2 regions of the Bradyrhizobium erythrophlei genome follow, and region 2 is predicted to be linked to the other one. Evidence: riboswitches for the same ligand, from Rfam matches in the RefSeq annotation. Region 2 holds a riboswitch; the other holds the start of a gene.
What was found. A riboswitch is a leader RNA that binds a small molecule or an ion and turns the genes downstream of it on or off. The one in region 2 is predicted to bind S-adenosylmethionine.

Region 1: it holds a riboswitch for S-adenosylmethionine, as region 2 does, so the genes downstream of both, metX (homoserine O-acetyltransferase MetX) here and BUA38_RS10745 (O-succinylhomoserine sulfhydrylase) in region 2, are expected to answer to the same signal.

What each region holds. Positions count from the first base shown of each region.
Region 1 covers NZ_LT670849.1:3,890,121-3,905,630, reverse strand. Annotated here, with positions in the region: gene hspD (small heat shock protein HspD) at 1-438, shown strand, start outside; gene BUA38_RS18200 (hypothetical protein) at 545-862, shown strand; gene BUA38_RS18195 (hypothetical protein) at 883-1,110, shown strand; gene BUA38_RS18185 (lytic transglycosylase domain-containing protein) at 1,390-2,154, opposite strand; gene metW (methionine biosynthesis protein MetW) at 3,229-3,897, opposite strand; gene metX (homoserine O-acetyltransferase MetX) at 3,894-5,099, opposite strand; SAM riboswitch at 5,191-5,270, opposite strand; gene BUA38_RS18165 (chorismate mutase) at 5,450-6,292, shown strand; gene hisC (histidinol-phosphate transaminase) at 6,318-7,412, shown strand; gene BUA38_RS18155 (prephenate/arogenate dehydrogenase family protein) at 7,409-8,341, shown strand; gene BUA38_RS18150 (DUF2125 domain-containing protein) at 8,344-9,546, opposite strand; gene BUA38_RS18145 (gamma-glutamylcyclotransferase) at 9,659-10,228, shown strand; gene BUA38_RS18140 (lysophospholipid acyltransferase family protein) at 10,237-11,010, opposite strand; gene BUA38_RS18135 (YdcF family protein) at 11,023-11,736, opposite strand; gene BUA38_RS18130 (cell division protein FtsX) at 11,829-12,797, opposite strand; gene ftsE (cell division ATP-binding protein FtsE) at 12,790-13,449, opposite strand; gene BUA38_RS18120 (MJ0042-type zinc finger domain-containing protein) at 13,702-14,520, shown strand; gene BUA38_RS18115 (response regulator) at 14,561-14,938, shown strand; gene BUA38_RS18110 (TIGR02302 family protein) at 15,075-15,510, opposite strand, start outside.
Region 2 covers NZ_LT670849.1:2,281,897-2,297,406, reverse strand. Annotated here, with positions in the region: gene dctP (TRAP transporter substrate-binding protein DctP) at 50-1,057, shown strand; partial or broken gene BUA38_RS38765 (methyl-accepting chemotaxis protein) at 2,031-3,071, shown strand; gene BUA38_RS10780 (hypothetical protein) at 3,110-3,514, opposite strand; gene BUA38_RS10775 (hypothetical protein) at 3,517-4,065, opposite strand; gene BUA38_RS10770 (multidrug effflux MFS transporter) at 4,901-6,103, shown strand; gene apaG (Co2+/Mg2+ efflux protein ApaG) at 6,161-6,553, opposite strand; gene BUA38_RS10760 (OpgC domain-containing protein) at 6,761-8,014, shown strand; gene BUA38_RS10755 (SGNH/GDSL hydrolase family protein) at 8,011-8,817, shown strand; gene BUA38_RS10750 (SGNH/GDSL hydrolase family protein) at 8,833-9,924, shown strand; gene BUA38_RS10745 (O-succinylhomoserine sulfhydrylase) at 9,952-11,169, opposite strand; SAM riboswitch at 11,240-11,319, opposite strand; gene BUA38_RS10740 (2'-deoxycytidine 5'-triphosphate deaminase) at 11,424-12,530, shown strand; gene BUA38_RS10735 (MFS transporter) at 12,871-14,196, shown strand; gene BUA38_RS10730 (PQQ-dependent sugar dehydrogenase) at 14,486-15,510, opposite strand, start outside.

The DNA.
Region 1 (15,510 bases), 1.6 Mb from region 2:
TCCCCCCTGTTTCGATCGACCATTGGTTTCGATCGCCTGTTCGACCTTGTCGAGACGGCCCAGCGGGCAACGGACGAAGGTTATCCGCCCTACAACATCGAACGACTGGCTGAGGACACCTACCAGATCACGCTGGCTGTGGCGGGTTTCTCGCCCGACGAGGTCTCGGTCACGGCCGAGCAGAACGTCGTTACCGTCGAAGGCGGCAAGACCGAAAAGACCGAGCGCGAGTTCCTCTACAGGGGTATCTCGACCCGTCATTTCAAACGGCAATTCAACCTGGCCGACTATGTTCAGGTGAAGGGCGCGACGTTTGACAACGGCTTGCTCAAGATCGAGTTGGTCCGGGAAATTCCCGAGGCCATGAAGCCGCGGCGGATCGCCATCAATGGCGCATCGGCCGGCAACGTGCATCAGCTCGAAGGCAAGGCCGCGTAGATTTAATCTTGAAAAGGACAAGCATTCCCGCCTGGAGCCCGGGCGGGAATGCAGCCTCTCATCCTATCTGGCGAAACATCAGCGGTATCGGAAAGGAGGACACCCGATGATCGAACATGCCGATAACATTATTGACCTGAACGCTATATTGCATCCCGGTGCTGTCTACGACCATCCGCGCGATGTCCTGGCGGACCAGACGATATCGACCGGCGAGAAACGGGCCATCCTCGCGTCCTGGGCGTCGGATGCGGCTGCCGTGGTGTCGAACCCGGCGCTGAGGGAACTGCCGGGATCGCGCAACATCGTGACGATCGATGAAGTGCTTGAGGCGCTGTCGGCGCTCGATCCCGGACCCAAAGAGCCGCCCGGCGGCAAACCAGCCCGCACGAAGTCGACCGCCCGGGTCAGCATGGCAGCATAGAACGTCGAGGGGATGAAAGGATGATTGACGAAAAGCTTGCGCGTTTGCGAACGCACCGCAACAACATCAGCCGCTACCGTCGCTTGCTCAACACCCGACTGACGGACTTCGAACGCGAGTTCATCGAGAAACGGCTTTCCGAGGAACGGTCTGCGATGGAACGTCTTGCCGCTTCCACATTCCCTCTGACCTTCCAAATGCCGGTGCGGGAAGTTTACGCAACACCAACGGCCGAAGCCGTGACGTGATCGTCAGATGGTTCGCAGGATCGCAACGTCCAGTCGATTTCTGACTTTCGAAATCGTCTTGAAGAAGGGCCGGCGAACGACGTGGCGGTGGTGCATATGTACAAGCGACGGCGGTGTCGTCATGCGCGGATCGGAAACGACCAGGCCCGCAGCCAGATACCAGGCTGAAAGAGCACTCTTCCTGTTGCTGCTGTCCGCACCGTATCACCCCGCCATTGGTCGCCGACCAGCCTTCTAGGGCTACCGCCCGGTGTGCAGCGCCGACTGTTGTAGCTTGGCCTAGCGTGATGCCAATCGCCGCCATCTGGATTCGATCCGCGCCTTGATGGCGCGGACACGGGCTTCATGAGCAGCCCAGAAGGCCCGGCTCGCCGCAGGCGTGCCCTGCCGGTACTGCGCATAGACGTCCTTTGGCGAAATGAGCAGCGACCGCAGCTGGTTATTCGCCAGCACGGAACTGGGAATGATCGAAGGCGGCGTCGTTCCCGCCGCGAGCGGTGAACCCAAAGCGGCGAGATGGCCTTTCGCCCGATTGCAATAATTCACGGAGCGCGCCGTCATGACCTCCTCGCCGTGTCCGGCGCGATACTTCATCAACGTACGGCACAGGTCGCCGTCCGCCAGACGCCAGGCCTTGCTCAGATAGGCTACGCCGTAATGGATATTGATTTCCGGCCTCGCGAGTTCTTCGGCGCTGCCCCTGAATCCCAGCATCGCAGCCGTTCCAGGCCTTACCTGCATCAGGCCAATTTCACCGACGCCGCCGATAACTGTGGGGTCGTAGTTGCTCTCGATGTGCACGACTGCGTCGGCGATATCAGGCGGAAGCCCGGCTTTTTGAGCTTCCTGCTCGACCATGGCGCGGATCGCTGCCCGGAAGGAGGGACCGGACATGTCGCTCGTCTTTTCCACGTCGGCCTTCGGGTCGTCCGGCGCCTTTGGCGGCTCCGCAGAATTCGGCTCGGCTACGGCCAAGGTCTTCGGACCAGCCGACGTGGCGAGCAGAATGGCCGCCAAGATAAGACGTAACCTGAAGTTATCCATCAAAACGTCCCCGGCACAAAAGGACCTGAGGTTGTCCGAGCAGAGGAGTATGAGCATATTTTCTAATATTCGGAGAACTCGATCTCGAATTCTTGTCTCCAACAGACCTTAATTTCCAATCCTGGTCCCGCACTCCCCTTTGCGCCAATCGGCGAATTTTGCAAACCCGATCAGGCTGATGCTACCTGTCCAGTCCTCGCCGCAAAAATATTTCGCTTCGCGTTTCACCCAAATCAAATCCATAAGCGCCGCCGTCCTGCGCTCACAAGAGGGGCGTTTCGCGATCGTCACGAACGTTGGGCGCGGGATGCGGTGGACGCTTGTCGCGCGCAAGACGAACGCGATCGATCAAGCGGACGGCGAAGTCGTGTGGTCCTGACGCCCCGATGCTGGCGTTCAACTCGCGATGATGCTGCGCATCACGCGGGGATGGTGACAACAAAGCCCGGTCACCAGGGAGAGCACGAAGGAAACCGTTAAAACCATTCGCGTGCGGGAATGCCGGGTGAAACCGGCGCGACCGTAGTGGACTTACTCGCGTGTTTTCTATTTTCCACGCGAGGCTGCGGGTGCGTTGGCCACCCGGCATTCCCCACGCCCTCTTTGGGCGAAGGATATTTGGATAACTCGGGCGTGATGCGCAGCGGGGCATGCTGACATGCGCCGTTCGTGGCCGCATCCTTCGAGACGCGCGCAAGAGCGCGCTCCTCAGGATGAGGGTCTGCTAATTCCTCATGGTGAGGAGCGCGGCAATGCCGCGCGTCTCGAACCACGAGGCCCGGATGTCGTGGCTGTTTGACAGGTTAATCAGAAGCAGCGGCGGAAGCCGCGGTTCGCCGGGACGACTTAGTGAGCCAAACATCGTCACATCAGGAGGACTGCGGGTCCGGCGCAGTCGTGAGGCTCAACCGCTGAAGCGTGCACAATCCGAGGTCAAAACTGGCTTGATAGCCCCCCAATCGTCATGCCCCGCGAAGGCGGGGCATCCAGTACGCCGCGACATCTCGGCTCAAGCACCGACGTCTCTGGAATACTGGATCGTCCGGTCAAGCCGGACGATGACAGATTACCGCGTCACTTCTTCTCGCCACGGCTGAGCAGGAAGATGCCCTGCTCGCCGAACATGTTCCAGAACCACCAGGGCGCGCTGACCCGCAGCGGACGGCCATAGAGATCGAGCGCCTCGGCGCGCTCCATCTTGACGCCGATCTCGTCGCAGAGCTGCACGAAATCCTTGATGGTGCAGAAGTGAATGTTCGGCGTGTCGTACCAGGTGGCGGGCAGGTTTTCCGTGCGCGGCATGTGGCCGCCGATCAGAAGCTGCAAGCGCATCCGCCAGAAGCCGAAGTTCGGAAACGACACGATGGCGCGGCGGCCGATGCGCAGGAGGTTTTCCAGGACGGCCTTGGGCTGCCGCGTCGCCTGCAAGGTTTGCGACAGGATCACGTAGTCGAAGGCGTCGTCCGGATAATTGACGAGGTCGGTGTCGGCGTCGCCCTGCACCACCGCAAGCCCCTTGGCGACGCAGCGGTTGACGCCTTCGCGCGACAATTCGATGCCGCGGCCGTCGATGCCGCGACTTTCCAGAAGCTGCAACAGATCGCCGTCGCCGCAACCGACGTCGAGTACTTTCGAGCCGGATGCCACCATCTCCGCGACCAGCAAGTGATCGCCGCGATGCGCAACGCTACGATCGTGTCCGCCGGCCGGACTGAGCGGCAAGGCCTGTTGCTGCGCGCTCATGCCTCGCCGGCCACCGAAAGCCCGCGCGCCTTCGCCGCCGATTGCAGGAAGGCGCGGGAGATGTCGAAGAATTCGGGAACGTCGAGCAGGAAGGCGTCGTGCCCGCGGTCGGTCTCGATTTCCGCAAAACTCACCCGCGCGCTGGAAGCGTTGAGCGCATGCACCAGCGCGCGCGACTCGGAAGTCGGAAACAGCCAGTCGCTGGTGAAGGAGACCACGCAAAAACGGGTCTGGATGCCGCGAAACGCCCGCGCCAGCACGCCGTCATGGTCGCCGGCGATATCGAAGTAGTCCATCGCCCGCGTCAGATAGAGATAGCTGTTGGCGTCGAAGCGCTCGACAAAGGACGAACCCTGATAGCGCAGGTAGCTCTCGACCTGAAAATCGGCGTCAAACGAAAAGGTCGGCAGTTCGCGATCCTGCATCCGGCGGCCGAATTTACGATGAAGCGCGGCATCCGAAAGGTAAGTGATGTGCGCGGCCATGCGCGCGACGCCGAGGCCGCGATGCGGCTGGGTGCCTTTTTCGAAGTAGCGGCCGTTGTGCCACTCGGGATCGGCCATCACGGCCTGACGGCCAAGTTCGTGGAAGGCGATGTTCTGCGCCGAATGCCGCGTCGAGCACGCAATCGCCAAGGTCGAGAACACGCGCTTCGGATAGGCCGCGGTCCATTGCAGCGCCTGCATGCCGCCCATGGAACCACCGACCACGCAGAACAGCGTTTCGATGCCCAGATGATCCAGCAGCATCGCCTGCGCCCGCACCATGTCGGGAATGGTGATGACCGGAAAATCCAGTCCCCACAATTTGCCGGTCGCCGGATTGGTGGAAGCCGGTCCGGTCGACCCCATGCAGCCACCGATCACGTTCGAACAGATGATGAAGTAGCGGTCCGTATCGAGCGGACGGCCCGGACCGACCAGGGTCTCCCACCAGCCGGGCTTGCCGGTCACGGGATGCACGTTGAAGACGTGCTGGTCGCCGGTCAGCGCGTGACAGACGAGAATGGCGTTGGAGCGCTCGGCGTTGAGTTCGCCATAGGTCTGGTAGGCGATCTGGAACGGCGCGAGATCGACGCCGCAATCGAGCCGCAGCGGCTGGTCGGCGCCAAATTGCGCGACCTTGGAGCTTGGGTGATCCGCCTCATGCGACCGCTCATCCGCGTGGATCGCGGGAATTGGTACGGACTGCACTTTTACCATCGTGATACCGATCCCTCGAGGCGCGCTCTTTCGAAAATCGCCCCGGAAATCAGGCCATAAAAATTCCGGCCTGAACGGAAGTTCGGCCGGGATCATTCTGTCCCCGGCCTGTTTAGCGAGTTTTTTAACGTGGCTGCAAGCCGGCCGGCTCAAATGACCACGGAACGACATAAAATTAGTCCCTTACCCCCCGAGCGTCAAGGCAAGGCCGTGGTTAATGAGGCCCTGGTCCTCATGGTGAGGAGGCGCTTGCGCCGTCTCGAACCATGAGGGAGAACGGGGCCAGCATCCTTCGAGACGCGCTTTCGCGCTCCTTGCGGATGAGGAGCTAATTTCGTCAGGTTTCGAACATGACCAAGCCGCCCCCTTCGCCACCATCGCTGGCCGATCTGCGCCAGGAGATCGACACGATCGATGCGCAGGTGCACAGCCTGTTGATGCAGCGCGGCGATATCATCGACCGGCTGATCCAGGTGAAGCAGACCCAGGAAGTCGGCTCGGCCTTTCGCCCTGCGCGCGAGGCCGACATGATGCGCCGCCTGGTGCAGCGTCATCGCGGCATCCTTCCGCTCGACACCGTCGAAAGCATCTGGCGCGTCATCATCTCGACCTTCACTTACGTGCAGGCGCCGTTCTCGGTGCATGCCGACATTTCGGCCAGCGAGCCCGCCATGCGGGATTCGGCGCGGTTTCATTTCGGCTTCACGGTGCCTTACGTCTCGCATTTCAACGCACCGGCCGCGGTCGAAGCGGTCGCCAGATCCAAGGGCGATCTGGCGCTGGTGTCGGCGACCGCAAGCCGCACGCCGTGGTGGATCGCGCTCGAACCGCGCGATGCGCCGAAGATAATCGCGCGGCTGCCCTTCGTCGAGCGCGCCGACCATCCCGCGGCGCTGCCGGTGTTCGTGGTGTCGCGGGTGGCCGACAGCGCCATGGTGACCGAGGTCGAGACATGGAGCGTGCGCGTCTCCGGCTGGAACGCCGATACCGCCCGCGCGCTGTCGCCCCTGGCCGACATCGTCGCGGTGCCCGATACGGCCTTCGACGGCGCGGCGTTGCTGGTGTCGGTCGCGGCCGGCCACCTCGAAAAGGTCAAGGCGGCGCTGATCGAAACCGGGGCCTCGGTGCGCTCATCGGCCCTCGTCGGCAGCCACGCAACGCGCTATACGGTGCCCAACGGCACGGCAAAATAGCCGCCCGTTATTTCCGGAGTTGAAGATGTCCCGACCCGTGCCGAATCCCGGCATTCTCGATATTGCGCCGTACACGCCCGGCAAGAGCCCGAAGGCGGAACCGGGCCGCAAGGTGTTCAAGTTGTCGGCCAACGAGACGCCGTTCGGCCCCTCGCCGAAGGCGATCGAGGCCTACAAGGGCGCGGCTGCGCATCTCGAGGACTACCCGGAAGGCACCTCGCGGATTCTGCGTGAGGCGATCGGGCGCGCTTTCGGGCTCGACCCCGACCGCATCATCTGCGGCGCCGGCTCCGATGAAATCCTCAACCTGCTGGCGCACGCCTATCTCGGCCCCGGCGACGAGGCGATTTCGACCACCCACGGCTTTCTGGTCTATCCGATCGCGACGCTGGCGAACGGCGCCGTGAACGTCGTCGCGCCCGAGGTCGATTACACCGCCAATGTCGATGCGATGCTCAAGCTGGTCACGCCGAAGACCAAGCTCGTCTGGCTCGCCAACCCGAACAACCCGACCGGCACCTATCTGCCGTTCGACGAGGTGAAACGCCTGCGCGCGGGCTTGCCGTCGCATGTGCTGCTGGTGCTCGACGCAGCCTATGCCGACTATGTCTCGCGCAACGACTATGAGATGGGGATCGAACTGGTGGCGACCAGCGAGAACACCGTGATGACCCACACCTTCTCGAAGATCCACGGCCTTGCGGCGCTGCGTGTGGGGTGGATGTTCGCACCCGCCCACATCGTGGATGCGATGAACCGCATCCGCGGGCCGTTCAACGTGTCGACGCCGGCGATGCTGGCGGCCATCGCGGCGATCGAAGACACCGCGCACCAGCAGATGTCGAAGACCCACACCGAGAAGTGGCGCAACCGCCTCACCGAGGAGATCAGCAAACTCGGCCTCAAGGTGACGCCGAGCGTCGCCAATTTCGTGCTGATCCACTTCCCGCTCGAGGGCAAGACGGCGCTGGACGCGGATGCGTTCCTGACTAGCCGCGGCCTCGTGCTGCGAGGATTGAAGAATTACAAGTTGCCGCATGCCTTGCGGCTGACGGTCGGAACCGAAGAAGCCAACAAGCTCGTGATCGAAGGCTTGCGCGACTTCATGGGGGTGAAGTGAGCACCGCAGGGCATTTCGACCGCATCGCGCTGGTCGGCTTCGGGCTGATCGGCGGCTCGATCGCGCGCGCCGCGCGCGATCAGGGTCTGGCCAAGGAGATCGTCACCACCGCGCGCTCGGCCAAGAGCCGAGCGCGGGTGGCGGAGCTCGGCATCGTCGACCGCGTCGTTGAAACGAATGCCGAAGCCGTCAAGGGTGCCGACCTCGTGATCCTCTGCATCCCCGTCGGCGCCTGCGGACCCGTTGCGGCCGAGATCGCGCCTCATCTGAAGCCGGGCGTCATCGTTTCCGACGTCGGCTCGGTCAAGGCTTCCGTCGTCAAGGACATGGCGCCACATCTGCCGGGAAACGCGCATTTCGTGCCGGCGCATCCGGTGGCGGGGACAGAAAATTCCGGGCCTGATTCCGGCTTCGCCGAGCTCTTCATCAATCGCTGGTGCATCCTCACCCCGCCCGAGGGCACGGACGCGAACGCGGTCGACCGACTGCGCGCGTTCTGGACTGCTCTTGGCGCCAAGGTCGAGATCATGACACCCGAGCATCACGACCTCGTGCTCGCAATCACGAGCCATCTGCCGCATCTGATCGCCTACACCATCGTCGGCACCGCCGACGAGCTGGCGCAGGTGACTTCGTCGGAAGTGATCAAGTTCTCGGCCGGCGGCTTTCGCGATTTTACCCGCATTGCCGCATCCGATCCGACCATGTGGCGCGACGTGTTCCTCGCCAACAAGGAGGCCGTGCTGGAAATGCTCGGCACCTTCAACGAGGACTTGTCAAAGCTCACCCGCGCGATCCGGCGCGGCGACGGCGAGGCGCTGTTCGAGCACTTCACCCGCACCCGCGCAATCCGGCGCGGCATCGTCGAGACCGGACAGGATTCAGCGGTAGCCGACTTCGGCCGTCCGCACGAACAACTGAAGAAATAATTCTAGAACAGCGGCGGGACCTGTCCGACCTTCAGCGGGCCGAGATAGACCGTGCCATCGGCAAAGCGCAGCGGGAAGGTACGCGCCGGCTTGCCTTCCAGTGTCGCCGCCGTGCCGAGCGCGTTGATCCCGGCCGCGACGCCTGCATTGGCGTTCTGCTTGACCACCTTGCCGAGACCGGGAATGGCCTTGTCGAGCGCGCCGAGCAGGTTGGTGACGTCCTGGCTCCTGACGCCCGGCGCGACACGGTCGAGGGTCGCCTGCGGCACGCCGTCCTCCAGCATCTTCTCGATACCGAGCGCCGGGATGATCTTCTCGAGGCCGGTCACCGTCATCTGGAGTTCACCATTGATCTGACCTTGCGCGTTCAGCCCCAGCGAGCCCGCGGCGATCGCGATCAGATCGTCCTGCTGAATCCGCGACTGCACGATCTCCACCTGCCCGCCGCCGGCTTGCAGTTCGCGAAAGCGCTGCGGCCACGGCTTGGGCGTGAGGTCCTTCAGCCCAATCAGTTTCGCATGAATGTCCGCGCCGAACGGGCGCGCCAGCACGGGATGAACGTCCTGCGCACTGCCTGCTTCGATTTTCAACACGCTTTCGATGATGGGGTCCTTCGCGGTCGAACCTTCGGCCAGACGGCCATGCAGTTCGACATGCTTGGCGCGCGCCACCGGCACCTGCACCGCGTTGTTGTTGACGCGATCGATCCCGACATCGTCGAACACGATCGAGGCGCGCTGCGGAATGGCGGGTAATCCGACCACGCTCGAACGCGCCACACTCCAGCTCACCTGCATCGCGGGCGCGTTCGCCGTTTCGGAAATTGTCGCCGGCGACTTGAATTCCGCGATCAACAATTTGGGATCGTAGATTTGCGCGACCGCGAGGATTTCGCCGAGATCGATCGTGACGGGCGCAGACGCCGCGCCTGCGGTCTGCGATGTCAACGCAACGCGCGCACCGTCGCAGCGGACCTCGAGGCGGAATGGATAGCCGGAGATCGACTGTTTGGCGCAGTCATAGCGTCGTCCGGACTTCGCCTCTTGCGCACGCCAGGCATCCGCCTTCACCTCGGCCTGCGACACGGCATAGAACCAGAACGCGCTCCATGCCGCGGCGGCAATCAGGAGCAGGATCGGGATTGCGAAAAGCGGCCACCGTGAGCGGGGACGCGGGGTATCTGAAGGCAGGGTCATGCTGGTCATGGACGGGACCATTGGCGGGCAATTTTGTCAAATATAAGCAGCCACTTGTCAGACAATACCGGCCGAATTTCCACTTCGTTTCACAGAGATGTTCTGATAGCCATCTTTTCGAATGCCCGACCAACCCTCTAAACCTGCTCACGAAGACCTCTGGGTCTTCGGCTATGGCTCGCTGATGTGGCGACCGGGGTTCGAGTTCCTCGAACAGGTTCCGGCGCGGTTGATCGGCGAGCACCGCGCGCTATGCGTCTATTCTTTCGACCATCGCGGCACGCCGGAGAAGCCTGGCCTCGTGCTCGGGCTTGACCGTGGCGGCGCCTGCCGCGGCATCGCGTTCCGCGTTGCCGCCGCGCGTCGCGACGATGTCATCGGTTATCTGCGCGGCCGCGAGCAGACCACGCATGTCTATCGCGAAGTGATGCGCTCGGTCTGGCTGGAGAACGAACCGCGTGCACGGGTGAGTGCGCTGGCGTATGTCGTCGACCGCGGTCACGTCCAATATGCCGGGCGACTTTCGCTCCAGGAGCAGCTTCGCTACGTACGCCAAGGTCATGGCCGCTCCGGCAACAATCGCGACTATGTGCTCGAGACCGTGCGGTCGATCGAGGCGCAGGGATTCCGCGATCCGCAGTTGCATCGGCTTTCGCTGATGCTGCACGACGAGGCGCCGCTGCACCGCTAACGTCGATACTATGCTTTGGTGGAGGCCGAGTTCGGCACGCCGTCAAACAGCTGCCGCTGCTCAGCCCGAGCCACCTCGACGAGCCGCGCCGTCGCATCCTCGATCGCGACTGCAATACGCTTCAAGAACTCGTCGCGCGGCAGGCCCGGCGGCACCGGATCGAGGAATTCCACCACCAGCGTGCCGGGATAGCGCATGAAGGTTCGGCGCGGCCAGAACAGTCCGGAGTTGAGCGCGACCGGCAGGCAGCTTTGGCGGCAACTCGCATAAAGCTGCGCGACGCCGGGCTTGTAGTCCGGCGGGGCACCGACCGGCCTGCGCGTCCCTTCGGGAAAGATGATCAACTGGCGGCCATTGCGGACTTCCTCGCTGGCCTGCCGCACCATCTTCAGCAGCGCGCGGCCACCGGCGCGGCGGTCGACCGAGATCATGCCGGCCTTGATCAGATACCAGCCGAAAAACGGAATCCGCGTCAGCTCGCGCTTGAGGATGTAGAGCGGTTGATCGAACATCTGCAGCAGCGCGAAGGTTTCCCACATCGACTGATGCTTGGAGGCGACGAGCAGCGGTCCTTTCGGGATTTTCTCGACGCCGCGATATTCGACTTTCACATTGCAGACAATGCGCAACAGCCAGGTGCTTTGCCGCGACCAGAGTTTGGCAATCGTCAAAATTGCCGTGTGCGGCATCACGACGGTGGGGATCGCAACGATCAGCCAGCCGATCAGAAACACGTAGAACAGCACGTTGTAGATCAACGAGCGCAGGAAAATGGAAATCATCGATGATCTCGACTAGTTCGCTAGCGCGGTCGCCGGCTGGCGCGGCGTGGCGGGCGGAGCGTCGCCTGCTTCGCGCGTCACGTCGAAGCCTGCATCCGCCAGGCGCACCCGCAACTCGGCGGCAACGTATTTGACGTACTCCGATAGCACCAGGCGCAACGTTCCGCCATTGCTCCACCAGGGTTCCTCACGCCATTTGTCGCCGACCACTGCGTAGGGGATCAGGGTGATGCCCGGCATTGCGTGCGACAATTCCACGATCGCACGCGGCATGTGATAGTTCGACGTGACCACGATCAGGGACTTGAAGCCCCGTTCACGCACCCAGCGCCGCGTTTCGGCGGCGTTGCTACGGGTGTTGACCGCCGACCGATCGAGATCGACGCAGCAGCTCAAGAGCGATTGATTGTCGGACAGCGAGCGCGAGATGTCGCTAGCGCCGCTCGCCGGGTGCACGCCGGAAATCAGCAGCCGCTTTCCATAACCGTCCGCCAATAACTCCATCGCGTCGGATACACGGGATGATCCGCCCGTGAGCACGACGATGCCGTCGGCGTTGCGCGGCGGCCTGGCCTCGGTACCGCGCAATTGCGAAAGGAATCCGACGAAGCCGGCGGCGGTCGCGACAACGGCGATGGCAAGCAGGCTTGCGATCACAGCCCGCCACCCCTTCCGCGGCGCAGCGGAAGCCAGAGCACTCGGTCGATCGGCGGACGGAAGGCTCATGGCAATCAGGCGATCCCCTCTTCAGCTCAATTCTAAGGCATGAACCTCAGAAACACGAACCGGTTTTCGCGCCTGGACTGAGGCCCAAAGCCTCATTCGATGTCGTTGAGGGTTGCAAACAACGTCCGGCGCGAGGCCCAGGCCGTGATCGCGGCGATCACCACCGCCTGGACCGCAAGGATCAGATAGCCCGAGGGGCGCAGCGAAAACGTTCCGAGAAGCGCGGCGAACTGATCCCCGACCGGAGTGCCTGAAAACCAGTTTGCGATCGATTCCGAAAAACCAAAGACCAGCATTGCGATGCCGCCGCCGATCAAGCCGCCCTCGAGGCCGAGCCGCAGGAAATGCCGCAGGAAGCGATTGGCAATGAAGCGGTCGCCGGCGCCAACAAAATGCAGGACTTCCACGATGGGACGGTTCGCGGCCATTGCGCCGCGGGTCGCAAACGAAACCGAGATGATGGTGGCGACGATCACCAGCGTCAGAATGCCGATGCCAGCGACCACCGTGGCGCCGGTCATCGAGCGCATCCGTTCGATCCAGGCGCGATGATCGTCGACGCTTGCGGTCGGCGCTGCCTGCGTCATGCGTCGGCGCATCGTATCGAGATCGACTACCGATCCCGGCTGGACGCGCACGACGAGAACGCGCGGCACGGGAAGTTCATCGAGCGACAAACCACTGCCGAGCCACGGCTCCAGCAGCTTGGCGGACTCCTCGCGCGAGAACGGCCTGACGTCGACGATGCCCGACTGCGCCCGCACGGCGTCCGCCACGGCCGCGGCGTCGCGATCGAGGTCGCGCCCCGGGGCCGGGCGAACCTGGATCGTGATCTCGCTTGCAACCTCCGACTGCCATTCGGCCGCCGACGCGCTGACCAGCAACACCGTGCCGGTCGTGATGGAGGCCAGGAAGGTCATGATGGCGACGACCGCCACCAGCGCACTGCCGGAGATCGAACCCCGCGGCACGATCGGCGACATGTTGCGCGCCCGCGCCGGCACCTGCGGGCGCTCGCGCCCCAGGTCGACCAGCGGGCCGTGTTGATCCGCCCTACTCATAGATATGCAACCGTCCCTGATGCAGTACGAGCCGCCGGGCTTCGTACTGATCCATCAGGTTCATATCATGGGTTGCGATCACCACCGCGGTTCCGGACTTGTTCAATTCGATGAACAGCCGCAGCAAGCGCCGCCCAAGCGTCGGGTCGACGTTGCCGGTCGGTTCATCCGCCAAAAGCAATTGCGGCCGCGAGATGACGGCACGCGCAATCGCCGCCCGCTGCTTTTCACCACCTGACAAGATCGGCGGCAGTGCGTCCATGCGTTCGCCGAGACCAACCCATTTCAGGAGATCGATCACTTCCTTGCGATAGCTCGACTCGTCGCGGCCGATGACACGGAACGGCAAAGCGACGTTTTCATAGGTCGTCATGTGATCGAGCAGGCGGAAGTCCTGCAACACAATCCCGATCCGTTTGCGCAGGTCGGCGATCTGATCCTTGTTGAGCAGCGAGACATCGTGGCCGAACAGGTTGACCAGGCCGCGGGTCGGTCGCAGCGACAGGAACAACAGCTTCAAGAGCGAGGTCTTGCCGGCGCCGGAAGGGCCCGTGAGGAACTGGAAGGAATGGGCGGGAATCAGGAAACTGAGGTCGCGCAGAATCTCCGGGCCGAGCCCGTAGCGCAATCCGACATTTTCGAACCGAACCAAGTTGAGCTCCGTTCGATGAAGGGCGCGACCGGAAACCTTTAAAACCGGCGATCTCAGCCCCAGGGGCCTTGCCAGCCGCCGGGAACCACAGAAAGCGTTTTGCTTCGTTTATGGTTTCCGATTCGTTAACGCTCGCCTTGTAGCATTCCGGTGCCCCGCTTCCGAAGTCAATTGGCGCTGGTTTGCAGCATCAATCTTGGAAAACGAGGGCACCGGCGACCCCGGCCAGCGTCCTTCGCGGAGAACGGCTCCATGCAGATCGTTTGCCCTCATTGTTCTACCTCCTACGGCATTAGTCCGGCAGCGCTCGGCGAGGCCGGCCGCACCGTGCGCTGCTCCCGTTGCAAGGAGACCTGGCTGGCCCGGCCGGAAGATGTGGTCGAATTCGCGACGGCAGAGGCCGGTGCCACCGACGAAGCGTCCGGATGGGGTCATACGAACGACTATGGCGACGCGGAAGGCGACACTCCGCATGTCGACAGCCCCTCGATTTCCAGCGACTGGCAAGGCTCGGCCGAGGATCAGGACCTGGCCGGCTGGCCGGCCGACGCCCATGATGATCTCGACGAGACACGGTCGGGGCGCTTTTCGTGGCTTGGCAGGCTGGTCCCGACGGCGGCTATCGGCCGCCTGCCCAAGGCGCCGGTCGGGCTCACCACCGCCTGCGCCGCGATGGGCGCACTGGCGCTCGCGACCCTGATCTGGCGCGCCGAACTGGTGCGGCTGCTGCCGCAGACCGCAGGCTTCTACAAACTGGTCGGCCTCGACGTCAATTTACGCAGCCTCAAGTTCAAGGACGTCAAGGTGTCCTCCGAGACGGTGGAGGGCAAGCCGGTGCTCGTGATCGAAGGCTCGATCACGGGCGAGTCCAGCAAGCCGGTTGAAATTCCGCGGCTGCGCTTCAGCGTGCGCGACGCGCAAGGCGCGGAAATCTACGCCTGGAACGCCGTACTCGAGCAGTCCGTCCTGAGGCCGGGCGAGCGGGCGCAGTTCAAGTCGCGCCTGGCCTCGCCGCCACCGGAAGGCCGCAATATCGACGTGCGCTTCTTCAACAAGCGGGACCTCGGCTAGCGGTCACGCCTGATCGCTTTCGCAAGCTCAGGGAATAACCATGTCACGCGTGCTGATCGTCGACGATGAAGAAGCGATGCGCCTTCTGGTCGCGCGCGCCATCGCGATGGACGGCCACGAGATCTTAACCGCCGCCGACGGCGCCGAGGCGCTCGATATCCTGAGCGGCCCGAATGGATCGTTCGATCTGCTGCTGACCGACATCCAGATGCCGATCATGGACGGGATCGCGCTGGCGCTGACGGCCGCGCGCGATTTTCCGCAACTGACAATTTTGCTGATGACCGGGTTCGCCGACCAGCGCGAGCGCGCCTCCGGCCTCAACGCCATCGCGCACGACGTGATCAGCAAGCCGTTTTCGGTGGCCGATATCCGAACCGCGGTCGCGGACGCGCTGGCATCGCGCGAAACGCACTAGCCCTACCGCATCACAGATCGCTCTCCCCTCATCCTGAGGAGCCGCGCACGCGGCGTCTCGAAGGATGAGGCCGATACTGGGGCCTCTATGGTTCGAGACGGCGCCTTCGCGCCTCCTCACCATGAGGATCGCGAGATCAATAGTCCTTGAGCAGCCGCTCGAGGTAATCGAGCTCGATCTGAGGACGTTGCGGGTCGGCAAGACGCCGGCGAAGTTCTTCGAGAATCCGGCGCACCCGCTGCACATCGATCTCGCCGGGGATTTTCACCGTCAGATCGTCGCCGAAATCCTTGCCGTGCAACGGTCTTCCCAGGGGATCGCTCTGGCTGCCGTCACCTTGCTGTCGGCCAGCGCGGGCGCCGGGGCCGTTGCCCTGACCCTCGCCGTCCTGTTGCTGCATGGCCTGCGCGAGGTTTTGCGCACCCTTGCGCAGGGCATCCAGCGCCTTGCCTTGCGCATCGACGGCGCCATCGGCATTACCCTCGCCGAGCTTGCCACCGGCATCGCCCATCGCATTATCGGCCGTGCCGAGACCATCCTCGTCGCCGTCACCATCGCCGTCCTGTCCCGGT
Region 2 (15,510 bases):
TACTGTGTTTGCCGTCTATTACGCCTCGCGTTGGGCCGCGGGGAAAGACATGCGTAACAGAACATCCAGACGGCATTTCCTTGCCGGTGCCGCTGCGGCCGCCATGATGCCGGGGCTTTCGACCCGGCGGGCTTATTCGACGGTCCAGCCGCAGGTCTTGCGGCTCGGCTTCACCAATCCCCGGGATTCCCAGTTCGGCGCCGGCGCGCTGGAATTGGCCACCTATGTCGAGCGCAATTGCGGCGGCCGGCTGAGGGTCGAGTTGTATCCCGCGGGCGAAACGGGCGGCGAGCTGGAAATGTGCCAGGACGTTGCCGCCGGTACGCTCGAGATGACGTTCGCGTCTTCCGCGGTCTTTGCCGCCATCGAACCCGAACTCAGCATCTTCGATATCCCGTTCTTGTTTCGCGACGTGGCCCACGCCCGCGCCGTGTTGGACAGCGACATCGGCAAGGCGGCGCTGGCGCGGGTCGAGCCGAAGGGCATCATCGGGCTCGCCTGGGGCGAAAACGGTCTTCGCCATCTGACAACCTCCGACCGCGCGGTACATCGGCCGGAAGATCTCAAAAACCTCAAGCTGCGCGTGCCGCAATCCGAGGTGATGGTGGCAAGCTTCAAGGCGTTTGGCGCCGATGCGGGCCCGCTGCCTTTCCCCGATCTCTACTCGGCGCTGTCTTCCGGCGCTTTCCAGGCCGAGGAAAACCCGATCCCGACCGTCCTTGCGGCGAATTTCGACAAGGTCCAGCGCTACCTGTGCCTCACCGGGCATGTTTATTCGCCGGCGGCCTTCCTGATCTCGAAGCGGGTTTTCGAGCGCCTCACGCTGGAAGATCAGCAGGCGCTGCGTCTCGCCGGCGTCGTCGGCAGCAAAGCGAGCCGGGTCTATGTCGATCGGGCCGAAAAGAACGGCCTCGAGGAGCTTCGCCGCCGCGGCATGAAGGTGGTCGAGGATATCGACCGGCCTGCCTTCGTCGCCTCTCTCGCCAGCCTTGAAAGCCAGTTCCAGAAGCAGTTTGGCAAAGACAAGATCGACGCTATCCGCGCTTTTGGCAAGTGAGGCAAAACCGATGTCCTTATTATCTGTCGCGAACCGGATCAGCCTCAATGGCCGCCTGATCGGCGGCTTTGGGCTCCTGATCGTGCTGAGTGCCGGCACCTCCGTTTTCTACAATCTTCGGATCCGCGACGTGCGGGACAATGTCGCTCACATCGAGCGTGCCTCGGTGGCGACCGACACCGTCAGCAATTTTGGCCGCGAACTTCTGCTGCTGCGGCGTGTCATCGTCGATTATGTCCGTTCCGGCGCGGCGACGGATCGGGCAAAGGCGCTCGCGGCGTTCGAGCCGCTCGACAAGTCGATCGACAAGGTCCGCGAAGTCGTCGGCCCGCGCGGCGATGTGCTGCGCACCGGCCTTTCCGATTACCATGCTGCATTCGGCAAGCTGGATGAAGAAATCAAGAAGCGCCAGGCCGCGCTTGGCGGCATCAACGCCAGCGGCATCCGGCTCACCAACACGCTGACGACCGCGACGCTTGAGCTTGGCGCCGCCAATGAAGCGTCGCTTCCACCGGCGCAACGGCTCGAACAGGCGATCCAGGCGCTTCGCACTGTCGTCTATCGTTACATGGCAACGCCGTCGGCCGGTGATCTCGATATCATCGCGACGGAACGCGAACGGGTCGGTAGGGAACTGGCCGCCGTGAAGGCTTCGCCTCCGGCCGATCCGGCGCTGGCGAAGATCATCGCCGCATTGCCGGCGCAGGCCGAAAAGATGCTGGCTTCTTCCGATCAGCTCGTCAGCACGGCGGCCTCGACGGAGCAGACGTTTGCGGCTCTGGTCAAAACCGGCATCAAGCTCGGTGACGACGCAGAATCTCTCCGCAATGACTATCAGGCCAGCCGCAGCGAAGCCGTGTCGACCGCCGCGCGAATTGCCGAGGAGGCCTCGACGGCAGGCTCGATTGCGGCGGTAACGGTCGGCGTGCTGGCCATTATCCTGGCCGGTCTCATCACGGTGTCGATCTCGACCCTGATCAAGCGGATGACCCGAACGATGTCGCAACTCGCCGACGGGGATCTGAGCGTCGAAATCGAAGGCGCCGGGCGGGGTGACCAGATCGGCAACATGGCGCGCGCCGTCAGCATCTTCAAGGACAACGCCATCCGCATGGCCGAGGTCGAGACCGAGAAGCACCGTCTCGCGGCGCAGACCGAGCAGGATCGCAAGGCGGGCCTGAGAGAATTGGCCGCGCGGCTCGAGCGCGCGGTCAAGGATATTGCGGACGCCGTGAAACAGTCGGCGCAACGCATGCACGATGGCGCGGCCACCATGAGTGGCGCGGCCGAACGGACCAAGTCGCAGTCGAGCACGGTGGCGACCGCGTCCGGGCAGGCGTCCGCCAATGTTCAGACGGTCGCCTCTGCGGCCGAGGAATTGTCGGCCTCGATCCGCGAGATCGGTCAGCAGGCGCAAAGCTCGGCGAACGTCGCGCGCCGCGCCGCCGACCAGGCGAGCCAGACCACGGCCACGATGGAAGGCCTGTCGCAGGCCGCCGTTCGCATCGGCGAGGTGATCAACCTGATCAACTCCATTGCCTCGCAGACCAATCTGTTGGCGCTCAACGCGACGATCGAGGCCGCGCGTGCGGGCGACGCCGGCCGCGGCTTTGCGGTCGTCGCTTCGGAAGTCAAAAACCTCGCCGCCCAGACGGCGCGCGCGACCGAGGATATCGCAGCGCAGATCTCGTCGATCCAGGGCGAGACCAAGCAGGCCGCCACCGCCATCAAGGGCATCGAATCCATCATCATGGAAATCAACCAGATCGCGACCACGACTGCGAGCGCGGTCGAGGAGCAGGGCGCTGCCACGGCCGAGATCGCGCGCAACGTCCAGCAGGCCGCGGCCGGCACCGACGAGGTGTCGAGCAATATCGCGGGCGTCCTTCAGGCCGCCGCCGAAACCGACGAGCATGCCCGGATTGCATTGGAGAACTCCAACGAGTTGTCCGGTCAGGCCGACCGGCTCTGGCAGGCCGTCATCGGCTTTGTCGAGGACGTGAAGGCCGCCTGATCTGGGTATATACGGCGCGCGGCTGTGTTCTGAAGTCGCTATTTCCGCGGAAGCGCGTAGTCCGGCCTCACCAGCAGCGGATGTTCCGGCATGATGACGGGCTTCTTATAGTCCGCGGTGTCGGAGCCGCATGTAAACGGAGTCTTGCCGCATTCCCGCACCATGGCCTGTGATGCAATTTCGCACGCGGCCTTGTTCGGGTGGCCGTTGCACCTTCTGACATACGCCTGAGCCATTTCCGACAGCGGCCTGTTGCTCCGTTCGTACTCGTGCCCGATCAGGTAGGTGATCGCTTCCAGGCAGGCCTGATCGGCGAAGCTCAGCTCAAATTGGTCTGGCGACGAAGTGTCGGCCTGTTCGGCTGCGAGCGAGGGCAGGCTGAAGACCAGCACCGCGAAAACCAGAAACGCCTTCGACATCGCTACGTCTCTGATCATCGACATGATCAATTTCCATTCGATCCGCAGTTCAGCGGTTGAACCTTGCGGTTTTCGTCGATGAGGTCGGCCGCGCCCTTGCACACCGAAACGTCGGGATGCGCGTTACAGGTCCTGGTCCAACCCGCAGCTTCCACCTGGCGCTCGCTTTCCGTGTGGCTCAGCCATGTCGCGGTGACGTTGGCGCAGACCAGGTCGAACGACGGAAGAAACGAAGCGGCAATATCGGAGCTGTTCTTGATGTCTTGCCCGCATTTCAGGAACGGTGCCTTCCTGTATTGCCTGATGAGGGCCGCGGTCTCGATACATTCGCTCCGCCTCGGATGACCGGTGCAAATTCTGATCCAGCCCGGCATTTCAGCAAGGTGGGCTTCTTCCGAGTTTTCAGCCAGCGTTCGGGCGAGCCTGGTGCAGGCCAGATTGTAGAATTTGTCCTGAGCGGCGCTCGAAGAGAGAGGATCGGCGTTCAGCGCCGACGGCCCGCCAATCGCGAGCGCGAGACTCGCTGCGAGCAGAAAAACTCCCCGACAAATTCTTTGGCACCCGGTTGTTGACATCTGGCGGCTGTCGTCCCGATGGGGTGAATGATCCAGAGGGTAGGGCAGGCACAGTACGAGGTCGGTTCATGATTTCCATTGCCGATTGGCAGGGCGAATTTTAGGCGTCCCTTCACAGCGACGGCAGCCCGAGAGGCGGGCGCCCGGGTAGTAAGGCTCCCCCTTGGGCAAGACTCGCCCGAATTTCTGATTTTCAGAAATTCGCTTGACGCCATGGTAGACACAGCATTAAGAGCGATTCCATCCCGCCTCCTACAGAGGGGCGTTTCGCGATCGTCACGATACGTAGAGCGCGGGATGCGGTGGACGCCTGTTGCGCGAGAGACGAGCGCGTGAGGCGGACGGCGAAGTCGTGTGGTCCTGGCACCCCGATGCTGGTGTCAACTCGCGATGATGCTGCGCATCACGCGGGGATGGTGGCAAGAAAGCCGGTCACCAGGGAGAGCACGAAGGAAGCCGTAAAACCATCGCGCAGGGAATGCCGGGTGTTTCCGGTGAACCCGTGGTGACTTCGCTCGTGTGCTTTTTATTTGCACGCGAGGCTGCGGGTGCATGGAGCGCCCGGCATTCCCTGCGCCCTCTTCAGAAGGGAGGCGGAGATTTGCGGAACAAGACTCGCGCGGATGACGCGGCGGGATCGCGGACATGTGCAGAAATGGCATCGATTATCCGCCGTCAGTTCATCGCGGCTTTTCCTCTACAGACGGTGGGCAGCAGCCATTCTCGAACGTGGGTTGTGCATCGCAACATAGCGCTTATCCCTCTGTTCTACAGAGAGGTGCGCACTGTGACCGACACGAATGCTGATGCTTGGGTTTCTTCGAAGCATCAACCGATGGGTTTCCCCGAATTCGTCATCGTTATCGCTTCAATCATGGCGCTGAACCCGCTGGCCATGGACATGATGCTGCCGGCGCTGCCCGACATCGCATCGACATTCCATGTCACGGCCGCCAACAAGCCGCAGGAAGTCTTGTCGTCGTTCCTGATCGGCTTTGGTATCGGCCAATTTATCATGGGGCCGCTGTCGGATCGTTTCGGCCGGCGTCCTGTGTTGATCGATGGCATGGCGCTTTATTGCGTCGGCAGCATTCTGGCGATCATGTCGTCATCGTTCGAGATGTTGTTGCTGGCGCGTGTGTTGCAGGGCCTCGGCACGTCGGCGACCCGTGTGATCGCCACCTCAATCGTCCGTGACTGTTACGCCGGGCGTCGAATGGCGAGCGTCGTGTCGCTGGCGATGATGATCTTTATCGCGGTCCCCGTGATCGCGCCGTCGCTGGGCGAGGCGCTGATGGCGTTGACGGAGTGGCGCGGAATTTTCGTGGTCTTGATGTTGTACGGAGTGTTCGCGCTCATTTGGAGCGCCGTCCGGCTACCGGAAACCTTAGCCGTCAACGAGCGCAAATCGCTGGCCATCCGTGACGTTCTCGGCGCGTTTCGCCAGACCGTGACCAATCGCCAGACCTTGGGATATGCAGTCGCAGCCGGCGGCGTGCAGGGATCCCTGTTCGCCTTCGTGTTCTCGTCGCAGCAGGTCTTCACCCAGATCTATGGACTTGGTCACTACTTTCCGCTGGCGTTCGCGGCAGCCGCGATCGGCACAGCCATCGCGGGCTTTCTCAACGCGCGTTTCGTCGGCCGGATCGGCATGCGTGTGATCTCGCATGGTGCGCTGGTCGGCTTCGTTGCCGTGGCCGGGATCATGCTTTTGGCGGCAAAGATGGGAATGCTGCCGCTTGCCTTGTTCGTGAGCCTGGCGGCACTCATGATGTTCGCATTCGGGCTGATGTTTGCCAATTTCACATCGCTGGCGATGGAGCCTCAGGGCAAAATCGCCGGTACCGCGTCATCGCTTTATGGATCCATCACGACGCTGCTCGGCATTGGCATCGGCACGACGATCGGCCAATCCTATGACGGCACGTTGTTGCCGTTTGCGACCGGATTTTTCCTTTGCACGCTGGCATCCCTGACCGTGGTCTTGATTGTCGAAAAGGGCCGTCTCTTCACGCCTCATGCGAGGGCGGCAAACTAAATCCTGGTCGGATCCGGCATCGAGCAGCAAAGCGAACCGAAGCGTTCTGTCGGCCCGTCAGTTCAACACGCGCTTGGCCTCGGGGCTGTCGAGCGAAAATGTCGGCACGTCGATCTCGAACTTTTCGCCGTTTTCGGTGACCATTTGATAGCGACCGGTCATGAAGCCGGACGCCGTCGGCAGGGGAACGCCGGAGGTGTATTCGAAACGCTCGCCGGGCGCGAGCACCGGCTGCTCCCCGACCACGCCCTCGCCGCGGACTTCCTGCTGGCGGCCGGTCGCATCCGTAATGATCCAGTGCCGCGTGCGCAGTTGCACGGTCTCCGGTCCGGAATTGACGATGACGATGGTGTAGGACCAGAAATACTGCCGGTTTTCCACGGACGAGCGCTCCGGGAGGAAATTTGGCTCCACGGTCACTTCGATGTCGCGGGTCACGGCGCGGTACATGCAGATTCGATCATTGTCTCTCTGGGAATTGATATCCTACCCGATCGCTTGAGCAGAACCAATTGTGCCGGAGCGCCTGATGCGGTGTTTTCCATCCCCGTTTCACCACAGTTCGGAGTTAACGCCCGGCTTTGCTTGTCCCCCTTTGGCCTATAGACTTGCGGGATGCGTCGGCCGAACGGACCATGCCGTTAGAGATGATCTGAGATGACCTCGGTTGCCGATCAGATTTCCGGACCGCCGCTTGCGGCCGAAGCCGTTGTTGTAGCGCGCGATGCCGCCGCCGCGCCGGCAATTGCGCGGCCGGTGGCGGCCGAGCGTGAATTGCGGCTCGACCTGTTCCGCGGGCTCGCGCTGTGGCTGATCTTCATCGACCATCTGCCGCAGAACCTTCTGACCTGGCTTACGATCCGCAACTACGGCTTTTCCGACGCCACCGAAATCTTCATCTTCATTTCCGGCTACACCGCGTCCTTTGTCTACGGCCGGGCGATGCGCGACGCCGGCCTGGTCGTGGCGACCGCGCGCATCCTGCGGCGGGTCTGGCAGATCTACGTCGCGCACGTCTTCCTGTTCACGATCTTCCTTGCCGAAATCTCCTATGTCGCCACCCGCTTCGAGAACCCGCTCTACACCGAAGAAATGGGGATCCTGGATTTTCTGAAAGAGCCCGACGTCACCATCGTCCAGGCGCTGCTGCTGCGTTTCCGTCCCGTGAATATGGACGTGCTGCCGCTCTACATCGTCTTGATGCTGTTCCTGCCATTGATCCTGTGGCTGATGCGGCGGAGCGCCGACCTGACGCTTGGGCTGTCCGTTCTGCTTTACGCCGCGACCTGGGAATTCGATCTTTATCTATCGGCCTATCCGAACGGTTTCTGGGCCTTCAATCCGTTCGCCTGGCAATTGCTGTTCGTGTTCGGCGCCTGGTGCGCCCAGGGCGGCGCGCAGCGGATGTCGCGCATCCTCGCCTCGCCGGTCACGCTGTGGATCAGCATCGGCTACCTGCTGTTCGCCTTCTTTGTCACACTGACCTGGTATATGCCGCAGCTCAGCCACCTGATGCCGAAGCGGCTCGAGCAGTGGATGTATCCCATCAGCAAGACCGACCTTGACGTGCTGCGCTTCGCGCACTTCCTGGCGCTGGCGGCCGTGACCGTGCGCTTCCTGCCCAAGGATTGGCCAGGTCTGAAATCGCCGTGGCTCAAACCGTTAATCCTTTGCGGCCAGCATTCGCTTGAGATCTTCTGTCTTGGCGTATTCCTGGCCTTTGCCGGCCACTTCATCCTGGCGGAGTTCTCGGGCGGTACCGGGTTGCATTTTGTTATCAGTATTTCGGGAATCCTGATCATGTCGGCCGCGGCGTGGCTTTTTTCATGGTACAAGCACTCTGCCGACAAGAGTGGGTCCAAAGCCAAGGCCACCGGCGGCAACGCCGATTTGGCGGGAGGGGGCGCATGAGGTTCGTCTCAGGGGCAATCCTGAGTGTGAGCGTGTTGGCCGGTTTTCTGGCCGTCGTTCCCCTGCGCGCTGAAGATGCACCAGCGCCTGCGCCTGCGCCAACGCCCGCCACCCCCGCAGCATGCGAGGTTCCCGACTATCTGTTCTCCGGCGACAATGCGCTGCCGAAGGTCACTGAGGCCATCAAGGCGGCCCGCCCGCTGAATATTCTGGTCATCGGCAGTCGCTCGTCGACCATCAATGTCGGCGTTGCGAGTGCGTCGGAGGCTGCCGCCTATCCCGGTCAGATGCTGGCCGCATTGAAGGCGAAGCTGCCGGCGGTCGAGGTTAACTTATCCGTAGAAATACAGGCCAAAAAGACCGCCGAAGAGATCGCTAGCGGTCTCGGGAAGTTGGTAGAGAGTAAAAAGCCTACTTTAGTCATCTGGCAGACCGGAACCGTGGATGCTATGCGCTCTGTCGATCCCGACGATTTCCGCACCGCCGTCGGCGAAGGCGTGGTGGCATCGAAGGAGGCGGGCGCCGACGTCGTGCTGGTCAACCCGCAATACAGCCCGCGCACGGAATCGATGATTTCGGCTTCGCCCTACCTGGACAACATGCGCGTGGTTGCCCAGGAGCATGAGGTCCCGCTGTTTGATCGCTTCGCGCTGATGAAGACCTGGTCGGAGTCGGGAGAGTTTGACCTGTTCACGGCCGTGCATGGCTCGGAGCTTGCAAGGCGGGTTCACAACTGCCTCGGACGAGCCCTGTCGGAATTCATTTTGGCGGCGGCGCAGCCGAAGCCCGTGCAGGAGAATTGAGGAAGTCTATCGTTGATGTTTTGGAGCTATTGCCGCCCTTTTTGCCGATCGATGTGGTTAGCAGCCTCCGTAGCGTTCATACTGCCGGCTGCGCTCGTGCCCGCTCGCGCCGAGACAACGCAGCAGGCCGCGGTAATCGACGCCGCAAAGTCCGATAGCGCCAAATCTGAAAGTACGAATTCCGGCAGCGCGAACTTCGACGCCAGGCCGGCCGCCGATAAATCCGAACCAGGCGCCACGGCCCAGGCTGGCGAACCAAATCAGACGCCGCCCGCCAAGGAAGCGCCGCCGGCCAATCAGGTCCAGCCTGCTCTGCAACCGAAGAGCCTGACCGAAAAGGCGATCGACAAGGTCAGGCAGGTCGCAAAATCCGCCAGCGATATTTTCGGCCGTGTGCCGTGCCTGGCCCCCAAGGGACTGGCGCGATCGTTCTCGCTGCCTCGTGTCGCGCGCAAGCTCTCCGCGGGAGAGCCGCTCGTGATCGTCGCGTTCGGATCGTCGTCAACCCAGGGGTACGGCACCTCCTCGCCCGAATTCACCTATCCCAACCGCTTGGCGGCGCAGTTGCAGCGGAAATATCCCACCGCAAATATCACGGTCGTCAATCGCGGCCGTGGCGGCGAAGATGCCCCCGAAATGATGAAGCGGTTGCAGACCGAAGTGATCGACATGCATCCCGACATGGTGATCTGGCAGGTCGGGACCAACGCGGTGATCCGCGATCTCGACCCTGATGCAACGGGGCAAATGGTACAGGATGGCGTGGCCCGGATTCAGGCGTCGGGCGCCGACGTCGTGCTGGTCGACCTGCAATATTCGCCGCGGGTGAACGAGCATCCGGAAGGCGCGAGCAGGATGGTGAAGCTGCTCCGCAGGATCGCCCAGCTTCGGCATATCGGCGTGTTCCCGCGGTTCGAGGTGATGCGGCAGTGGCATGAGAACCAGTCGCTGCCGATCGACAGTTTCGTCATTGCCGACGGCCTGCACATGAACGATTGGGGCTATGCCTGTTTCGCCCAGTTGCTTGGCGACGACATCATTCGCTCGGTCGGCCAGATCAAGCTCGGCGTCAACGTGCCGTCCGGCGTGCCAAACCGGCCGATGTGACGCCTTCAGGCGTCATCCCGGGGCGCGCTACGCGCGCTCCAGTCCCGCGTGCAAATCCTCGATCAGGTCGTCGGCATGCTCGAGGCCGGCGGAAAAGCGGATGAAGCCGTCGCTGATCCCGAGCTCGGTGCGGGCTTCCGGCGAAAGCCGCTGATGCGTCGTGGTGGCAGGATGGGTGACGAGGCTCTTGGCGTCGCCGAGATTGTTGGAGATGCGCGCGAGCCTCAGGCCGTTGAGCGTGCGGAATGCCGCTGCCTTGCCGCCCTTGACCTCGAAGCCGACCAGCGTCGATCCGGCGCGCATCTGCTTCTTCACCAGCGCTGCCTGCGGATGATCTTCGCGGCCGGGATAGATCAGGCGCGAGACCTTCGGGTGCTGGACGAGAGCATCGGCGACTTTCGCCGCCGTGTCGGTCTGGGCACGAACCCGCACCGCCAGCGTCTCCAATCCCTTGAGAAGCACCCAAGCGTTGAACGGCGACAGCGATGGGCCGGTCTGGCGCATGAAGTTGTGCAGATGCTCGGCAACAAACGCCTCCGACGACAGGATCATGCCGCCGAGACAACGGCCCTGGCCGTCGATGTGCTTGGTTGCGGAATAGACCACGACATCGGCGCCGAGCGTGAGCGGACTTTGCCAGATCGGCGTGGCGAACACGTTGTCGACGATCAGCCGCGCGCCGCCGGCGTGCGCGATATCGGCAATCGCCGAGATGTCGAGTACGTCGAGCGTCGGGTTGGTCGGGCTTTCCAGGAAGAAGCTCTTGGTGTTCGGCCGCACCGCGCGTTGCCACTGGTCGAGATCGAGGCCGTCGACCAGCGTCGAGGCGATGCCATAGCGCGGCAGCAGGTCTTCCACCACATAACGGCAGGAGCCGAACATCGCCTTCGCCGCCACGACGTGATCGCCGGCCTTCAGCGGCGCGAGGATCGCGGTCGTCACCGCCGCCATGCCGGTTGCGGTGGAGCGGCCGGCTTCGGCGCCTTCGAGCTCGATCATGCGGCGCTCGAACATCGCAATCGTCGGATTGGAGTAGCGCGAATAGATGTAGCCGGGGTCCTCGCCTTTGAAGCGGGCTTCGCACAGCTCGGCGGTGTCGTAGACGTAGCCCTGGGTAAGGAACATCGCTTCCGACGTTTCGCCGAATTCCGAGCGGATGGTTCCGGAGTGAACCAGGCGGGTTTCGGGGCGGTAGCGGGCCGTAGGAGAGGGTTTGGCAGACGCCGACTTGGTAGAACTGGACATGTGACCTCCTGGCCATCCTTTCGAAAACGGCCATAAAAAAACCGGCCTGGAAAAATTCCATCAGGCCGGGATCACACTGTCCCCGGCCTGTTTAGCGACTTATTTAACGTGGCTGCAAGCCGGCCGGCTCAAATCACCACGGGATAAGTCATGCTGATATTCCCTCGCACCCTTTCCGTCAAGGCGGCCATCGGTTAACCGATAAAAGCCCTTGTTTTTCGGCGTTTGGAGCATTCCTGAAGGATCCTGCCCCCGTGAGTTTCACGCTTCCGCCCGGCGCCCATGGCATCCTGCCCGACCGCACGATCGCGGCGATGGCGGATTCGGGCCTGATCCTTCCGGCCTATCCGTTTGTCGAAAGCCAGATCCAGCCGGCGAGCCTCGATCTTCGTCTCGGCGACATCGCCTACCGGGTGCGGGCGAGCTTTCTGCCGGGGCCGGGCGCGACGGTGGCCGAGCGCATTGATGAGCTGAAGCTGCACGAGATTTCACTGGCCGATGGCGCGGTGCTCGAGACCAACTGCGTCTATATCGTGCCGTTGTTGGAATCGCTGGCGCTGCCGGGCGAAATCGTCGCTGCTGCAAACCCCAAAAGCTCGACCGGCCGGCTCGACGTCTTCACCCGCGTGATCGCGGACGGCACGCGCCGCTTCGACATGATCGGCGCCGGTTATCACGGTCCGCTTTATGCCGAGATCAGTCCCAAGACCTTTCCGGTGCTGCTGCGCGAGGGATCTCGGCTCTCGCAGGTGCGTTTCCGCGTCGGCGACGCGATCCTCAGCGCCGACGAACTCAACGCATTGCATACGCTGGAGCGGCTGGTCGATGTCAACGATGCCGACCTTGCCAACGGCGTGGCGCTGAGTGTTGATCTCTCGGGCGAGAACTCCAAGGGATTCGTCGGCTACCGCGCCAAGCGCCACACCGGCGTGGTCGATGTCGACCGCCGCGGCGGCTACACGGTCGACGAATTCTGGGAGCCGATCGCGGCGCGGTCCGACGGCAGCCTCATCCTCGATCCGGGCGAGTTCTACATCCTGGCCTCGAAGGAAGCCGTGCAAGTGCCGCCGGACTATGCCGCGGAGATGGTGCCGTTCGATCCGCTGGTCGGCGAATTTCGCGTGCACTATGCGGGCTTCTTCGATCCCGGCTTCGGTTATGCCGGCGCCGGCGGCAAGGGCTCGCGCGCGGTCCTGGAAGTGCGCTCGCGCGAAGTGCCGTTCATTCTCGAGCACGGGCAGATCGTCGGCCGTCTGGTCTACGAGAAAATGCAATCAAGGCCGAATGCGATGTACGGCCAGCGCATCGGTTCGAACTATCAGGCGCAGGGGCTGAAGCTCTCCAAGCATTTTCGCGTCTGATCGAACTCGCCACTTGCAGGGGACGGTACCAGTGGTCCGATTCTAACATTCGCATCCTTTCGCGGCGGCCACTTTTGCGAATGTCGGAATCATAGGACCGCTAGCAAATATAGGTTTCTAGTGGAGTTTTGGATTTGACATTCGCTCGACGAACCCGCGGCTAGGCGGGTAGCGAATGTCAAATCCACTCCACTAGGCCCTTCACCCACTTCTCGTGCGGCGCAGCAATATCGCGGTCGGCGGAGCGATGCGTCTTTCGGTCGACGCGCGCTGATTGTATCATCTCCCCAAAGAACCGCGGAGAACCGGGCAGGGAAACGACCAATCAGGGGAGACTTCGATGACGATCGCGATCACACACGGAACGTTGTCCGACTCAGATCATAGCGCGCAATTGCGCAAGGCGGTCATCGCGTCGACCATCGGCACCGCCATCGAGTGGTATGACTTTTTCCTCTATGGCACCGCCGCCGGGCTGATCTTTGGCAAGCTCTTCTTTCCCAACGAGGATGCGCTGACGGCGACGCTGGCGGCCTTCGGAACCTATTTCATCGGCTTCGTCGGGCGCCCGATCGGTGCCGCGATATTCGGTCACTACGGTGATCGGATCGGCCGCAAGGCGACATTGATCGCTACTCTGCTCTGCATGGGTATCGCCACCTTCCTGATCGCATTCGTGCCCACCTACTCCTCGATCGGCATCTGGGGCGCCGTCATCCTGACGGTGTTGCGGATGCTGCAGGGCATCGGCGTGGGTGGCGAGTGGGGCGGATCGGTGCTGTTGGCGATGGAATGGTCGCGTACCCATGGCCAACGCGGGCTGGTCTCAGCCTGGCCGCAATTCGGCGTGCCGTGCGGCCTGTTCCTGGCCAATCTTGCCGTGCTCGCGTTCAGCCAACTAACGGGCGACCAGTTTATCACCTGGGGCTGGCGACTGCCTTTCGCGCTCTCGATCGTTCTCGTTGGCGTCGGGTTGTGGATTCGCCTTGGTATTCTTGAGACGCCGGTGTTCCAGCAGCTTCTGGACAACCGCAAGATCGAGAAGGCTCCCATCATCGAGGTCTTCAAAAAGCATCCGAAGGAGATATTGCTGTCGGCCTTGCTGCGGATGTCCGAGCAAGCGCCGTTCTATATCTTTACCGCATTCATCTTCGCCTACGCAGTCGGCACCCTGAAGATGTCGCGCGATCTGATCCTGATGGCGGTGCTGGTTGCGGCTTGCGTTTCGTTCATCACCATTCCTCTGTCAGGCCACATCTCCGACCTGATCGGGCGCAGGAAGATGTATCTGATCGGCGCCGCGACGACGGGGATATTCGGCTTCCTGTATTTCGGGATGGTGGACACCGCTGTGCCGTCCCTGGTCTTTATCGCGATCGTGTTGTCGCTGATCCCGCACGATATGCAATATGGGCCGCAGGCAGCCTTGATCGCCGAGGCCTTTACGCCGCGATTGCGCTACAGTGGTGCTTCGCTCGGCTACCAACTCGCCTCCGTGATCGCGGGCGGTCCAGCGCCCTTGATCGCGACGGCGCTGTTCGCCTCCTATCACTCCGGCTATGCGGTTTCGATCTACATCGCTGCCTGCTCGGTCGTAAGCCTCATCGCGGCGTCGCTTATGCCTGATTACACCGGCAAGGATATTTCAAAGGAGTATGATGACTGACGCGGGAGTGAGCCGCGCCGATCCAGGCGCATGCCGTTATGGTTAGACGCGCTTCTTTGTTTGCGCCGTTCGCGACGGCCTCGCTGCCGCTCGGAGTCCGCGCTCCTCACCATGATGCGTTTGTCTAGTGCCGCCTATTTGAAGTTCCCGCACTACAAGCGGCGAATTTTGTTCAGGAACTTCAAATAGAGAAGCGGCACTAGAATCATAGATTTGCTAGTGCCGATAACTTTCCGAAGTTCGTGGAAGGTGCGTGCTGAGGTGTAACGCGAACTTCGGAAAGTGGGCACTATCGCGCCGCCGACTTTCCAGCGGGCGTCACGCGCCAGATCGTGTTGCCGACATCATCGGCCACGAGCAGCGCGCCGCGTTTGTCGATCGCGACGCCCACGGGGCGGCCCTGCGCTTCGCCATCCGCATTGAGGAAGCCGGTCAGGATGTCGCGCGGCTGTCCCGACGGCATTCCATTGGCGAACGGCACGAAGATCACCTTGTAACCGGCGCGCGGCTTGCGATTCCACGAACCGTGCTGGCCGACGAAGGCTCCGTTCGCCATGTCAGGCGCAAACAGATTGCCGGTGTTGAAGGCCAAACCCAGCGAGGCGGTATGCGCGCCGAGCGCATAATCCGGCGCGATCGCGTTCGCGACCAGATCGGCGCGCTGCGGCTGAACGCGGGCATCGACATGCTGGCCATAATAGCTGTACGGCCAGCCGTAAAATCCGCCGTCCTTCACCGAGGTCATGTAATCCGGCACGAGATCGTTGCCGAGTTCGTCGCGTTCGTTGACGACGACCCACAGCGCGCCGCTCTGCGGCTGCCACGCAGGTCCGTTCGGATTGCGAATGCCGGAGGCGAACACACGCGATTTTCCGGTCGCGCGATCGACCTCGAGCACGGCGGCACGGTTGGTTTCAGCGTCCATGCCGTTTTCGCCGATATTGCTGTTGGAGCCGACCGTTGCATAGAGTTTGGCGCCGTCGGGCGAGGCGACCAGGTCCTTGGTCCAGTGATGATTGAGCGGGCCGCCCGGTAGGTCCGCGAGTTTTACCCCGGCCGCGGCAATCTTGGTGTCGCCGGCGTGGTAGGTGAATTTCACGATCGCATCCGAATTGGCGACATAGAAATCATTGCCGACTAGTGCCATGCCGAACGGCGAATTCAGGCCTTCGAGAAAAACCGACTTTGTTTCCGCAACGCCATCGCCGTCGGCATCGCGCAACAGCGTAATGCGGTTGGCGCTGCGCGTGTCGGCGCCGGCGCGGCCGAGCACGATCCTGGTGATCCAGCCTTTGATGCCTCTGTTCTCTTCCG